2 regions of the Glutamicibacter sp. NPDC087831 genome follow, and region 2 is predicted to be linked to the other one. Evidence: riboswitches for the same ligand, from Rfam matches in the RefSeq annotation. Region 2 holds a riboswitch; the other holds the start of a gene.
The links. A riboswitch is a leader RNA that binds a small molecule or an ion and turns the genes downstream of it on or off. The one in region 2 is predicted to bind glycine.

Region 1: linked by a shared signal. The riboswitch ahead of cycA (D-serine/D-alanine/glycine transporter) and the one ahead of gcvP (aminomethyl-transferring glycine dehydrogenase) in region 2 are both predicted to bind glycine.

What each region holds. Positions count from the first base shown of each region.
Region 1 is NZ_JBIUVH010000002.1:615,149-621,977, reverse strand. It holds gene ACIOJF_RS09390 (heavy metal translocating P-type ATPase) at 1-1,419, shown strand, start outside; glycine riboswitch at 1,648-1,746, shown strand; gene cycA (D-serine/D-alanine/glycine transporter) at 2,072-3,574, shown strand; gene ACIOJF_RS09380 (4a-hydroxytetrahydrobiopterin dehydratase) at 3,743-4,066, shown strand; gene ACIOJF_RS09375 (FUSC family protein) at 4,050-5,105, opposite strand; gene ACIOJF_RS09370 (MarR family winged helix-turn-helix transcriptional regulator) at 5,102-5,554, opposite strand; gene ACIOJF_RS09365 (GMC family oxidoreductase) at 5,725-6,829, opposite strand, start outside.
Region 2 is NZ_JBIUVH010000009.1:34,306-41,134, forward strand. It holds gene ACIOJF_RS17760 (APC family permease) at 1-675, opposite strand, end outside; gene ACIOJF_RS17765 (serine hydrolase domain-containing protein) at 941-2,113, shown strand; gene ACIOJF_RS17770 (SGNH/GDSL hydrolase family protein) at 2,149-2,937, shown strand; glycine riboswitch at 3,040-3,137, shown strand; gene gcvP (aminomethyl-transferring glycine dehydrogenase) at 3,302-6,148, shown strand; gene gcvT (glycine cleavage system aminomethyltransferase GcvT) at 6,162-6,829, shown strand, end outside.

The sequences.
Region 1 (6,829 bases), on a different contig from region 2:
GCTACTGACGGCGTGGTCATTGACGGCGCCAGCGCGGTAGACACCTCGCTGCTTACGGGCGAATCGGTCCCGCAGAAGGCCGGGCCCGGCGATGAAGTCACCGGCGCGACCTTGAATGCCTCGGGCCGGCTGGTGATCGAAGCTACCCGCGTTGGCGCGGACACCACCTTGGCCCAGATGGGCAAGCTGGTCTCCGAAGCCCAATCGGGCAAGGCGCCCATTGCCCGCCTGGCTGACCGGATATCCTCCGTCTTCGTGCCGATCGTACTGGCCATTGCGCTGCTCACGTTCGTGACCTGGTTCTTTGCCAGCGGCGATCCCTACCAGGCGTTCACCGCTGCGGTCGCCGTGCTGGTCATCGCCTGCCCCTGCGCATTGGGCCTGGCGACCCCGATCGGCTTGCTGGTCGGCACCGGACGCGGCGCGCAGCTGGGCATCCTGATCCGCGGGCCGCAGGTCCTGGAAGATACCCGCAAGCTGGACACCATCGTGCTGGACAAGACCGGCACCGTGACCACCGGGGTCATGGCCCATCAGGGCACCCGGGCCATCGACGGAGTCGATCCCGATGAGGTCCTGGCCTTGGCCGGTGCCGTGGAACACCATTCCGAGCATCCGATCGCCCAGGCCATCGCCAAGGCCGCAGCCGGCTTGGGCCCGCTGCCCGAAGCCAGCGACTTCGATTCCGATCCGGGCGGCGGCGTGGTCGGCACGGTCAACGGGCATCGCGTTGCCGTAGGCCGCTTCAGCTGGCTCGAAGCCCAGGGCGCGTCCTTGGATGACTCCGCCAAGGCCATGCTCGCGGAAGCCGAGCAGGCCGGCGCGACCGCCATCCTGGTCGCGGTGGACCAGCAGTTCCAGGCAGTGATCTCGGTGGCGGACAAGATCAAGGACAGCTCCGCAAAAGCTATTGCCGAACTCCAGGAGCGCGGCCTGCGCGTGGTGCTGCTGACCGGCGACAACCAGTCGGTGGCTACCGAGGTTGCCGCCCAGGTAGGCATCAAGGCCGAGGACGTATTCGCCGGGGTCTTCCCTGCCGGCAAGGCCCAGGCGATCACCTCATTGCAAGAGCAGGGCAAGGTCGTGGCCATGGTGGGCGATGGCGTGAATGACGCGCCAGCACTGGCGCAGGCCGACCTCGGCATCGCCATGGGCTCGGGCACCGATGTGGCCATCGAAGCCGCGGACATCACCCTGATGGGTAACGACCTGCATCAGGTCACGCAGGCCATCGACCTGTCGGCCCGAACCCTGTCCACCATCAAGATGAACCTGTTCTGGGCTTTCGCCTACAACACTGCCGGCATTCCGATTGCGGCCCTGGGCTTGCTGAACCCGATGATCGCCGGAGCGGCCATGGCAGCCAGCTCGGTGCTGGTGGTACTGAACTCGCTGCGGCTGCGACGGTTCGGGAAGTAGCCCTCCGTACCTCCCCACGCGGGGCATCGGTTGAACCGATGCCCCGCTTTGCCGCATCCATGCCCTTGCTTCCCGAATCATTACGAAGCGGAGAATCCCCCATTTCGCCAGCCACTTTCCACGATTGGCGTGGCCAAGCGGTTATCCGGGGCCCGAAGTGTGAAATTGCGACTTGCACCACGTTCATTTTTCTGCGCATACTGTGATGGCAATCACCACATATGCCGTTGATGCGTGGCGGGAGAGATCCGCTCACACCATGGGCGGGCGCCGTAGGAGCAATTTCCTCCCCGGGAAACTCTCAGGCACCTGTACCGCTACGAACAGGCACCTCTGGAAAGCAGCCCAGGTTCGTCCGGGCTCACCGAAGGAGCAAGCTTCACCCAGTATTCGGGTGGAAGTGAAAACTCTCAGGTTGTAATACAGATTGGGGAGGGACCAAGAACCGTGCCGCACCGAGCGCACCAGTTTCGAGGGACTCACCGTGGCATTCGCAGCAACTGCTCTGAGCGCAGCATGCAGCGCAATGCCCAACTGGAATCCTTCCTAGTCGGATGCGTTCTTCAAAGCGAGCAGCTGCTCTCCAAGCCTTCAGGGCTTGGGGGCAGGAGCGCTTCGAGGCGTCACACCACACTCCTGGAAGGCAATCAGCATGAGTACCACCAGTTCTGGCCCCGCACTCGAACGAGGGCTCTCCAATCGTCACATCCAGCTGATCGCCATTGGCGGCGCCATCGGCACCGGCTTGTTCATGGGCTCCGGCAAGACCATCTCGGTCGCCGGCCCGTCGGTCATCTTCGTCTACATGATCATTGGCTTCATGCTCTTCTTCGTCATGCGCGCTATGGGCGAGCTGCTGCTGAGCAACCTCGAATACAAGACCTTCGCCGACTTCGCCGGGGATCTGCTGGGCCCGTGGGCGGCGTTCTTCACCGGCTGGACCTACTGGTTCTGCTGGGTAGTCACCGGCATTGCCGACGTGGTGGCCATCGCCCACTACGTCGCCTTCTGGTGGGGCGACCTTCCGCTGTGGATCCCGGCGCTGGGCTGCATCGCACTGCTGCTGGTGCTGAACCTGGCCACCGTGAAGGCCTTCGGCGAAACCGAATTCTGGTTCGCGCTGATCAAGATCGTGGCCATCGGCGCGCTGATCGTGGTCGGCCTGGTCATGGTCATCACTGGCTTCGAGCACGACTCGGCCACCGCTTCCTTCTCCAACCTGTGGACCGAAGGCGGCATGTTCCCCACCGGCTTCATGGGCTTCGTCGCCGGCTTCCAGATTGCGGTGTTCGCGTTCGTGGGCATCGAGCTGGTCGGCACGACCGCAGCGGAAACCAAGGACCCGGAAAAGACGCTGCCCAAGGCGATCAATTCGATCCCCATCCGCATCCTGTTCTTCTACGTCGGAGCCTTGATCATCTTGATGACCGTGGAACCGTGGAACCTGTTCTCCGCCGAGCAGTCCCCGTTCGTGGGCATGTTCGCCCTGGCCGGCTTGGCCGGTGCGGCAGGCATCATCAACTTCGTGGTGCTCACCTCCGCGACCTCCAGCGCCAACTCGGGGATCTATTCGACCTCGCGGATGCTGCGCGGCCTGTCCATGGAAGGCGATGCGCCGCAGGGCTTCGCCAAGCTTTCCAGCCGCAAGGTGCCGAAGAACGCACTGATGTTCTCCTGCATGTTCCTGCTGGCAGGCGTCGCATTGCTCTACAGCGGCGACTCGGTGATGGGCGCCTTCACCCTGGTCACCACCGTCTCGGCCCTGTGCTTCATGTTCGTGTGGACCATCATCCTGCTCAGCTACCTGGTCTTCCGCGCACGCCGCCCGCATCTTCATGATGCTTCGAAGTTCAAGGTGCCCGGCGGGGTTGTCATGCCCTACGTGGTACTCGGCTTCTTCGGCTTCATCCTGTGGGCACTAACCACCCAGGCCGATACCTTCAGCGCCCTGCTGATCACCCCGGCATGGTTCCTGATCCTGGGCGCAGGCTACCTGTACATCCGCCGCAACCCCCAGCACCAGGCACTGCGCGCCGCGCACCTGGCCAAGGTGGCGCACGAACGCTATGAGGCCTCCACCTACCGTGATGCGGAATCGTTCGCCAAGCGCGAAGCGGAAACCGCCGCACAGGTTGCCGAGGACATCCGCCAGTAGCCCGAGCACTTGACAGGTCTCTCGATCAGGCCCCGGCATCACCAGATGCCGGGGCCTAACTGCATAGTCGCTGGGATCGCTAACGCAATAGCCGGGGTCGATGCGATCATGATGGCAGGCAGCAACCACTTGCATAGTCCGACCCGCTGCCGCTTGGAGGAGAGAACCATGGCATCAACCGGTCCGTTACCGCGCTTCGAATTCGATCAGAGGCTGGGCGCCTTGCCTGATTGGAAGCGTGATGACTTGGGTTTGCGGGCCGCTTACCGTTTCGATTGCGCGAGCACGGCCTTGCAGTTCATTGTCCAGGTAGGCCTGCGCGCCGAGCAGGACAACCGGCATCCGCACCTGGAGTGGCGGGTTACCATCGTCGAGCTGCGCCTAACGCACAACCAGCCCGAGCATCTGGGAACACTGGACCTTGAATTAGCCCGCCATATCTCCATCGAGGCCGGCAAGCTCGAAGCGCAGGTGGTCACCGAGCACTGGTAGCCCCCGGTGTTCGGCCTTGGCGGCGGCGGGCCACCAGCAGCGAAATGGCAATGCTCTGCACCGCACCCACCAAAGCGCCCAGCGCCGTCATGGAAATGCGGTCGATGAGCAGGGACGCGGCCGGTTCAGGGCTGACCAGGTGGACCATGAGCAGTGCGGTGACCGTCATGAATACCATCCCCACCGCATAGTTGCGCAGAATCACCAGCTCGATGACGAACTGCGAGGCCAGCGCAGCGGCCAGGATTACCCAGACCGGGGAATCGAAGGCGAAAACTATTGCGGTCAGCGCTACGCCAATGCAGGTGCCTGCGCAGCGCTGCAGCCCGCGGGCTACCCGCGCATAGGCATCAGCGCCGGTGACTGCGGCGATCGCGCCGAGACTGGCCCAGTACCAGTGGCCGTCGCTGAGCAGATGCCCTGCTATTCCCGCCAGCAGCACGCCCGTGCCCATTTGGAGCGATTGGGCCATGGCCCGGCGCGAGGGCGACCAGGCGTATCCGGAGCGCAGGGTATGAAGCAGGTTGGCTTTGCGCATCGACAGGCCAAGCATCAGCAGCATGCTGAAGGCCATTGTTCCGCCGCCGGCCAGCAGCACCCCGGTGAAGCTTTGCGAAGTGGCCGGGATGCCCAGGCAGGCGCCGCCGGCGAAGACCGCGAAGACCGGTCCCGGCGGCATCCAGCGCGTGGCATGGGAGACGTAGTTGGCGCCAAAACCAATGAATGCCAGCACGAGCACGCGTACCGGGAACGGTGCCTCGATGAGCGAAAAATAGGTGCCCAGCAGCATTGCGGCCAGTTGCACGATACCTGCCGAGAGCTGCTGCCAGAAACGCGGCGCGTACGCGTCGAAACGGCCGAAGACCGCGCAGAAGGCGCCGAACGCTGCATACATTGCCCAGTCAAGGCGGCCAAGGCCGGCCAACAGGATCAGCGGCGCGGCCAGGCTGATCGTCGCCTTGGCTGCCGGGATGAGCGACGGGCGGTGCGGGGCCACGACGACGCTGCGCTGCACTATTTCTTCTAAGTGGCGCTTCACTGGCGTGCCTCGCCGTCCTGCGTAGCGACCAGCTGCAGCAAGGCGCGCAGCTGCTCCCGCTGCGGCTCATCCAATGCGCCGAAGACCTTGGCTTCGTTATGCGAGGCAGCCTCCATCGCCCGGGCAGCGAATTTCCGGCCCTCGGGAGTCAGCGTGATGACGTTGCGGCGGCGGTCCTCCGGATCAACTTCGCGTTCCAGGATCCCACGGCTCGACAGCTGATCGAGGTAGGCCACCAGATGGCCGCGGTTCACATTCGAGCGATCTGCCAAGTCGTTCTGGGAGATGCCGCCGAACTCCTCCAGCGCGCAGATGATGGTGAAATGATGCCGGGACAAGGACTCGGATTCCATCAGCTCGGTGAGCTCCTGGGTGCCGATGCGTCCGGCTCGGGCGGTGAGATAGCTCAGCGAGTTCCATTGGAACTGCGGAATCCGGTGTTCGTTCATCCCTTCAAAATAGCATTTCAGCTTGAAACGATTTCGCCCTGAAGCAGTTTATTCGATGTATCTCACACGCAGCTGGCGCGCGTTCCATCGCCAGCTGCGGTCCGCGGAATCGTCGTCTTTTGGAAGGTGAGGGCTCGTTCTCCTTGGCCACGGCCATAGTGCGCCGCCTGTCAGAGCCGAAGATCAGCCAAGAGGAATTTGGCGCCCAGTTCGCCGATGAGGATGGCCGGGGCATTGGTGTTGCCGGTGGTGATCTTGGGCATGATCGAGGCATCGATGACGCGCAGCCCTTCCAAGCCGCGTACCCGCAGCTGCGGATCCACCACGGCCTGCGCATCCGTGCCCATGCGGCAGGTACCCACCTGGTGGTGGTAGGTCACGACGTTGTTCCGAATGTAATCCTCCAGCTGCTCATCGCCGCGTATTTCTTCGCCCGGGTAGATTTCCCTCGCTCCCCAGTCCCCGGCCAAGGCATCTTGCTCCACCATCGCGCGGCATTGCTTCATCGATACCAGGAATGCCTGCATATCCCGCGGATCATCCAGCACATTCAAATCGATGTTCACCGGGTCATCCAGGCCGGGCCCGCCCAGGGTGATTTCGCCGCGGCTGTGCGGGGTGACGATCCCGGAGTGCAAGGTGAAGGCAGTGCCGTCGACCGGTTCCATGCCCGGGGAGTACATGGGCACGGCGAAGAAGATCGGCTGGGTGTCCGGGCGATCCAGGCCCTCGCGGGATCGGGTGAACATGTGCGATTGCGAGACGGAGACCCCGGCACGCGGGGCGGGTATCGCGCGGGTGGTGGTTTCGGCAATCACCGGCGCCAGCAGGTGGTCATGCAGGTTCTTTCCCACCTGGTCCAGCTCATGCAGCGGCATGACGCCCGCGGCTTCGAGCTCGGCCGCCGGGCCGATCCCTGAGCGCAACAGGATTTGCGGGGATCCCAGGGCACCGGCGCTGAGCACCACCTCATCTGCGCGCAGCTCCTGCAGCTGCCCGCCGATCCGGTAGCGCACGCCTACCGCGGATCCAGATTCGAGGATCACCGAATGCACTTCGGCATCCGTGATGATTTCCATGCGCTCGCGCACCGGCTTCAGATAGGCCTTCCAGGTGTTGATGCGTTCGCCGCCAGCAACGTTGATCTGCTCCTTGGAAACGCCTTCCAGCTGCTCGCCGTTGTAGTCGGGATTGAATCCGATTCCGGACTGCACCGCGGCGTCGATAATCGACTGGTGGATCTCATCCAGCTCGTAGTCGTTGTCCACCGGCACC
Region 2 (6,829 bases):
GAAGAACGCAATGGCAGTACCCATGGTCACGGCGGCGAAGACGCTGCGGTCGGTCGGGGTCTCGAAGACCACCAGGCGGGAAATGTCACCCTGGCCCGAGGCGATCACCGCGAAGCCGATGCCGATGATCGCGGCCATGATGGCCAGCGAAACTATGGTCAGCACGAGGTTGAACTTCACGCTCTCGCCTACGCCGCGGAAGTTGATCACGGCGAGGATCACGATGATTGCAATAGCTGCCCACATGCCCGCTTCCGGGGTGTTGGGAACACCGTCGACAAACTGGCCAATGCCAATGAGCAGGTTGCGCCCCACCAAAGTGGCCGAGGTGGCGGCACTGGTGATGCCCGAGCAAGCCACGGTGAACGCCACCAGGAAGGTGACGAAGTGGATGCCGAATGCCTTGTGGATGTACAAGGCGGCACCGGCCGCGTGCGGGTATTTGGTCACCAGTTCGAGGTAGCTGAAGGCGGTGAGGGTCGCGATCGTGAAAGCGATCAGGAACGGCAGCCAGGCGGCTCCGCCCACCTGGCCGGCAACTTTGCCGGTGATGGCGAAAATTCCGGCGCCGATGATATCGCCCATGATGAGGAATAGCAGCAGCTTCGGGCCAATCACCCTGCGGAGTTCTGTTTCTTTGCCGTCGGTAACGGCCGTGTCACTGTTCACAGTCATGCGATCGAGATCATCTCCTTCAATTTTGTAGGCAAACATTACAACTTTAGGGTCAGCGCATGAAGTGGGCAAACCGGCTTCAAGGCTGGCTCACAGAACTTGGGGTCCAGCGGTAGTGAAATGTCGATTAGTGGCTTAAACAAGCCAATGCTGTGAGCTGACGTACCTATATGCTAGGTGTCGGGTCAGCGTGTGGAACTACCGGGCCATGGGATCGAAGCGGTTAGGGTTAGTTGATGAGAGACAAGCACTTTGAAGGATTTAGATGCAATCGGTGATCACTGAAGAGTTCGCGCCCCTGGCGGAAGCACTAGAGGCGCGAGCCGCTGAGGAAGAAGGCTATTCGGCGCAGCTGGCCGTGTACCACCGCGGCGAATTGGTGCTCAGCCACAGCGTTGGCGAGCACCTCTCTGGTGACGCGCTGACCTGCGTCTTCTCCTGCACCAAGGGCCTGGGTGCGCTGGTCGTGGCACTGCTCGTGCAAGATGGGCTGATTGATCCGAACGCGCCAATGGCCACCTACTGGCCGGAATTCGGGGACAACGGGAAATCCCAGCTCACCGTCGGCGAGGTGCTCAGCCACCAAGCGGGAGTGCTGGGCGTGCCCGGGGGCGTTCCCAGCGAGATCCTCCTGAACTCCGCCGAATACGCCAAGGTGCTCGCTTCCATGCCAAGCGTCTGGCCGCTGGGCCAGCACATTGTCGGCTACCATGCGATCACCCTGGGCGTGCTCATGGAAGAACTGGTACGCCGGGTCACCGGCAAGGAACTGAAAGACGTCTTCGAGGAGCGCATCCGCAAGCCGCTGGGAGCCGAAGCCTACATCGGCCAGGACCCCGCGCTGGAATCGCGCTACCGCGATGTACTGCCGGGCGCTGACGCCGCACCGGAATTCTTCGATCCGTTCTCCCCGGCCGGGCTTTCGGTGAACTCGGCCTCCGGTTTCGCGCTGGAAAACGGCCCGGTCTACAACTGGCACGAACTGGCCAACGCGCCTCAGGTGCGCGAACTGGGCCCCGCATCCATGGGCGCGGTCGCCAATGCCCAAGGCCTGGCCGCAATCTATGCCGCCTCATTCGGTGCCGTGCCGGCACTGGGCGCCACCCGCGGATTCCTCACCGCCGACACCTGGTCCCAGGTTTCCACCGAGCTGGTCTACGGCCATGACCGGACCAACGGGCTGCTGCAGGCCTTCGCCCTGGGGTTCATGAAGGCCTCCGCGCGCAACAACTATGGATCGATTTTCGCCTACGGCCATGACGGTGCGAATTCCTCGCTGGCCTTCGCCGATCCAGCCCACCAGCTGGGCTTCGGTTTCATTCCCTCGCGCAATGAAGGCGCCAAGGAGATCTCCACCGGAGTCAAGCTCAGCCAGCTGGCCCGCCAGCTGATCATGCAGAAGAACATGTCGGCCCAGGCTGCCGGCAGCAACGCGTAGTAAACCCATCGGGAATGGAACGAAGCAGGAGCGAAGTGAAGAAGTTTGTGGCACTAGGTGACTCGTTCACCGAAGGCGTTGGCGATGTGGATCCGACCCGGCCCAACCAGGTCCGCGGCTGGGCGGACCGGGTTTCGGAAGTGCTCTGCGCCGAAGGCGAATGGGAATACGCCAACCTGGCGGTGCGCGGCAAGAAGATCGGGCAGGTGATCAACCAGCAGCTGGACCAGGCGCTCGCACTGGCCCCGGACCTGGTCACCATCTATGCCGGCGGCAATGACATCCTGCGCCCGAAGGCGGACCTGGATGCGCTGATGCGCGGCTATGAAGGCATGGTGAGCCGCTTTGCCGAAGCCGGAAGCGCGGTCGTGCTGTTCACCGGTTTCGACACCGTGGAATCACCGTTGTTCTCCAAGACCCGTCCGCGCACGGCCATTTACAACGAGAAGGTTCGCGAAATCGCGGACGAGTACGGTGCGGTGATCGCGGATTACTGGCGGTGGCGAGAATTCTCCGATCTGCGCTACTGGGCGGTGGATCGGCTGCACATGAACGAGCTGGGCCACACGCTGATGGCTTCGAAGGTCCTTGACGTGTTCGGCACCCATCGGATCACCGAGGGAAACTGGTCCTCCAGGATCCAGCAGCCGTCCCTGCCGGAACTGGCCGTGAACTCGCGCGGCGAAAAGCTGAAGCAGGAATTGGGCTGGGCCAGAGAGCATTTGGCTCCGTGGGTCAAGCGCCGGATCACCGGCACCTCGTCGGGTGATTCCTTGTCAGCGAAATATCCTGATTACATCCGTTTAACTGCCGACGCCAACTGAACGCATTTATGACTTTTCCGGACCCCGCTCCTGTTTGACCTTGGGGGCGGGGCAGGTAACATGGTGGTGTGCTGCAGGTCTCCGGCCGGCAGCGCGCGCCATAGACGGATGGCGGGAGAGTCCCGTTCACACCATGGACGGGCGCCGTAGGAGCAATTCCTCCCCAGGAAACTCTCAGGCACCCGTACCGCCATCATGAGGCAACTCTGGAAAGAAACCGGCCCGTTCCGGTTCACCGAAGGTGCAAGTGCCCGGCTTGGTTTGCTGGATGCGTAAAACTCTCAGGTTATGCAACAGGGATGGGGAGGTAAAAAGACCTTCCTTTGGCATGCGCCAAGACAGATCCCATGGAGATACCAGCACCATGACCATCACGCAGACTTCGGCACGAGCGAATACTGAATTCGTTTCACGCCATATCGGCCCACGTCCTTCCGACGTCACCACCATGCTTCAGACCCTGGGCTACGACAGCCTGGAAGAACTGATCGACACCGCCGTTCCGGCAGACATCCGCCAGGACTCCGCACTGGATATCCCTGATGCTCTGAGCGAAACCGAAGCCCTAGCCCACCTGCGTGCGCTTGCCTCGAAGAACGTCATGAAGACCCAGATGATCGGCCAGGGCTTCTACGACACCATCACCCCAGCTGTGATCCGCCGCAACATCGTGGAAAACCCAGCCTGGTACACCGCTTACACCCCGTACCAGCCGGAAATCTCCCAGGGCCGCCTCGAAGCCCTGCTGAACTTCCAGACCATGGTCATGGACCTGACCGGCCTGCCCATCGCCAACGCGTCGCTGCTGGACGAATCCTCCGCTGCCGCCGAAGCCGTGCTGATGATGCGCCGCGCCAACAAGAAGAAGTCCAAGGGCAAGACCGTGCTGGACTCCAACATCTTCCCGCAGACCCTCAAGGTCGTGCAGGGCCGCGCTGACGCGCTGGGCTTCGAAGTCGAGATTGCCGACCTTTCCGCAGGCTTGCCAGAGGGCGAGATCTCCGGCATTGTCCTGCAGCAGCCTGGCAACGACGGCTCGATCGCGGACCACGCTTCGATCATCGCCGCCGCCAAGGAAGCCGGCGCCATGGTTACCGTGATTGCCGACCTGCTGGCCCTGACCATGATCACCCCTCCGGGCGAGCAGGGTGCCGATATCGCCGTGGGCAACACCCAGCGATTCGGCGTGCCGCTGTTCTTCGGCGGACCGCACGCTGCCTACATGGCCGTGGCCGATGGCCTGACCCGTTCCATGCCAGGACGCCTGGTGGGCGTTTCGGCCGATGACGCCGGAGTCCCTGCCTACCGCTTGGCCCTGCAGACCCGCGAGCAGCACATCCGCCGCGAAAAGGCCACCTCCAACATCTGCACCGCACAGGCCCTGCTGGCCATCTGCGCTTCGATGTACGCGGTCTACCACGGCCCAGCCGGACTGAAGCAGATCGCCTCGCGCGCCAACAACCACGCCCGGGTGATCGCCAGCTCGCTGGTTTCCGGCGGCTACACCTTGGCTTCGGACTCCTTCTTCGACACCGTTGTGGTGAACGTCGAGAACGCCGATGCCATCATTGCCAAGGCCATCGAAGCAGGCATCAACCTGCGCAAGGTGGGCGAGACCCAGGTGGGCATCTCCACCGACGAGGCCACCACCTCGGGCGTAGTCAAGACCCTGCTTGAGGTCTTCGGCGCAGAGCTCTCGGCTCCGGAAGGCTTCGAGATCCCGGCAGGGCAGGTGCGCACCAGCGACTTCATGACCCACCCGATCTTCAACACCATCTCCTCCGAAACCCAGATGATGCGCTACCTGCGCCGGCTCTCGGACCGCGACCTGGCCCTGGACCGCACCATGATCCCGCTGGGTTCGTGCACCATGAAGCTGAACTCGGCCGCCGAAATGGAATCCATCACCTGGCCGGAATTCGCCTCGATCCACCCCTACGCGCCTGCAGCGCAGACCGAGGGCTGGCGCGAGCTGATCACCGACCTGGAAGGGCGCCTGACCGCAATCACCGGCTACGCTGGCGTTTCGATCCAGCCCAACGCCGGCTCGCAGGGCGAGTACGCGGGCCTGCTGGCCATTTCGGACTACCACCGTTCGCGCGGCGAAGGCCAGCGCGATCTGTGCCTGATTCCGGCCTCGGCCCACGGCACCAACGCCGCGTCGGCAGTGCTGGCCGGGATGCGCGTGGTGGTCGTGAAGACCGCAGCCGATGGCACCATCGACGCGAACGACCTGGATGCCAAGATCGAGGCCAACAAGGACGTCCTTGCAGCCATCATGATCACCTACCCATCCACCCACGGCGTCTACGACGCGGACGTGCGCGAGGTCTGCGACAAGGTCCACGCCGCCGGCGGCCAGGTGTACATCGATGGCGCGAACATGAACGCCATGGTTGGCTTGGCCCAGCCAGGCAAGTTCGGCGGCGACGTGTCGCACCTGAACCTGCACAAGACCTTCTGCATCCCGCACGGCGGTGGCGGTCCAGGCGTAGGCCCAATCGGCGTTGGCGAGCACCTGCTGCCATTCCTGCCAGGCGATGCTTCGGGCACCTACTCCGAGCGTGATGGCGTGCCGGTGGTGGCGACCGCTTTCGGCTCGGCCGGCGTCCTGCCGATCTCCTGGGCCTACATCGCGATGATGGGCGGGGACGGCTTGACCGAAGCCACCAAGCACGCGATCCTGAACGCGAACTACATTGCCAAGCGCCTGAACGAGCACTTCCCGGTACTGTTCACCGGCAACAAGGACCTGGTTGCCCACGAGTGCATCCTGGACCTGCGCGAACTGACCGCCAAGACCGGGGTCACCGCCGAGGACGTGGCCAAGCGCCTGATCGACTTCGGTTTCCACGCGCCGACCCTGTCCTTCCCTGTGGCAGGCACCCTGATGGTGGAGCCCACCGAATCCGAGGACCTGGCCGAGATCGAGCGCTTCATTGAAGCGATGATCACCATCCGCCAGGAAATGGACGAGGTCCTCTCCGGTGCCTACAGCATCGAGGAGTCCCCATTGCGCAACGCTCCGCACACGGTCTCCGCTGTGGTCAACAGCAAGTGGGACCGCAAGTACTCGGTCGAGCAGGCGGCCTTCCCGGTCCCGGCGCTGAAGTTCGACAAGTACTTCCCAACCGTGGGCCGCATCGACGGCGCCGGTGGCGACCGCAACCTGATCTGCTCCTGCCCGGCTCCCGAAGCCTTCGAAGACTAAGGAAGAGTTAGAGATGACTGAGACTACCCAAGCACTCAAGCACACCGCGCTGCACGCGCAGCACGAAGCTCTCGGCGCCAACTTCACCGACTTCGGCGGCTGGGACATGCCGTTGAAGTACGGATCGGAACTGGCAGAGCACAAGGCCGTGCGCTCCACCGCTGGCCTGTTCGACCTGTCCCACATGGGCGAGGTCTACCTCTCCGGCCCGGAAGCCGGCAAGGCGCTGAACACCGCCCTGGCAGGGAACCTGAGCATCATGAAGGTCGGCAAGGCGAAGTACTCGCTGATCCTTGACGCCGAGGGCAAGATCATCGACGACCTGATCGTCTACCGCCTGGAAGAGGAGAAGTTCCTCGTCGTGCCCAACGCCGGCAACGCTCCGGTGGTTGCCGCCGAGCTGGCTGCCCGCGCCGCCGGCTTCGACGTCGTCGTGGACGACGCTTCGGGCCGCCAGTCGCTGATCGCCGTCCAGGGACCGAACGCCGAGGCAATTGTGCGCAAGCTGGCCGCCGACGAGGCAACCGCCCAGGCGGTCACCGAACTGAAGTACTACGCTGCGGTGAAGGTGGTGCTCGGTGGCATCGACGTGCTGCTGGCCCGCACCGGCTACACCGGCGAAGACGGCTTCGAGCTGATCATCGAAAACGAGGATGCGGCAGCCCTCTGGGAAAAGAGCGT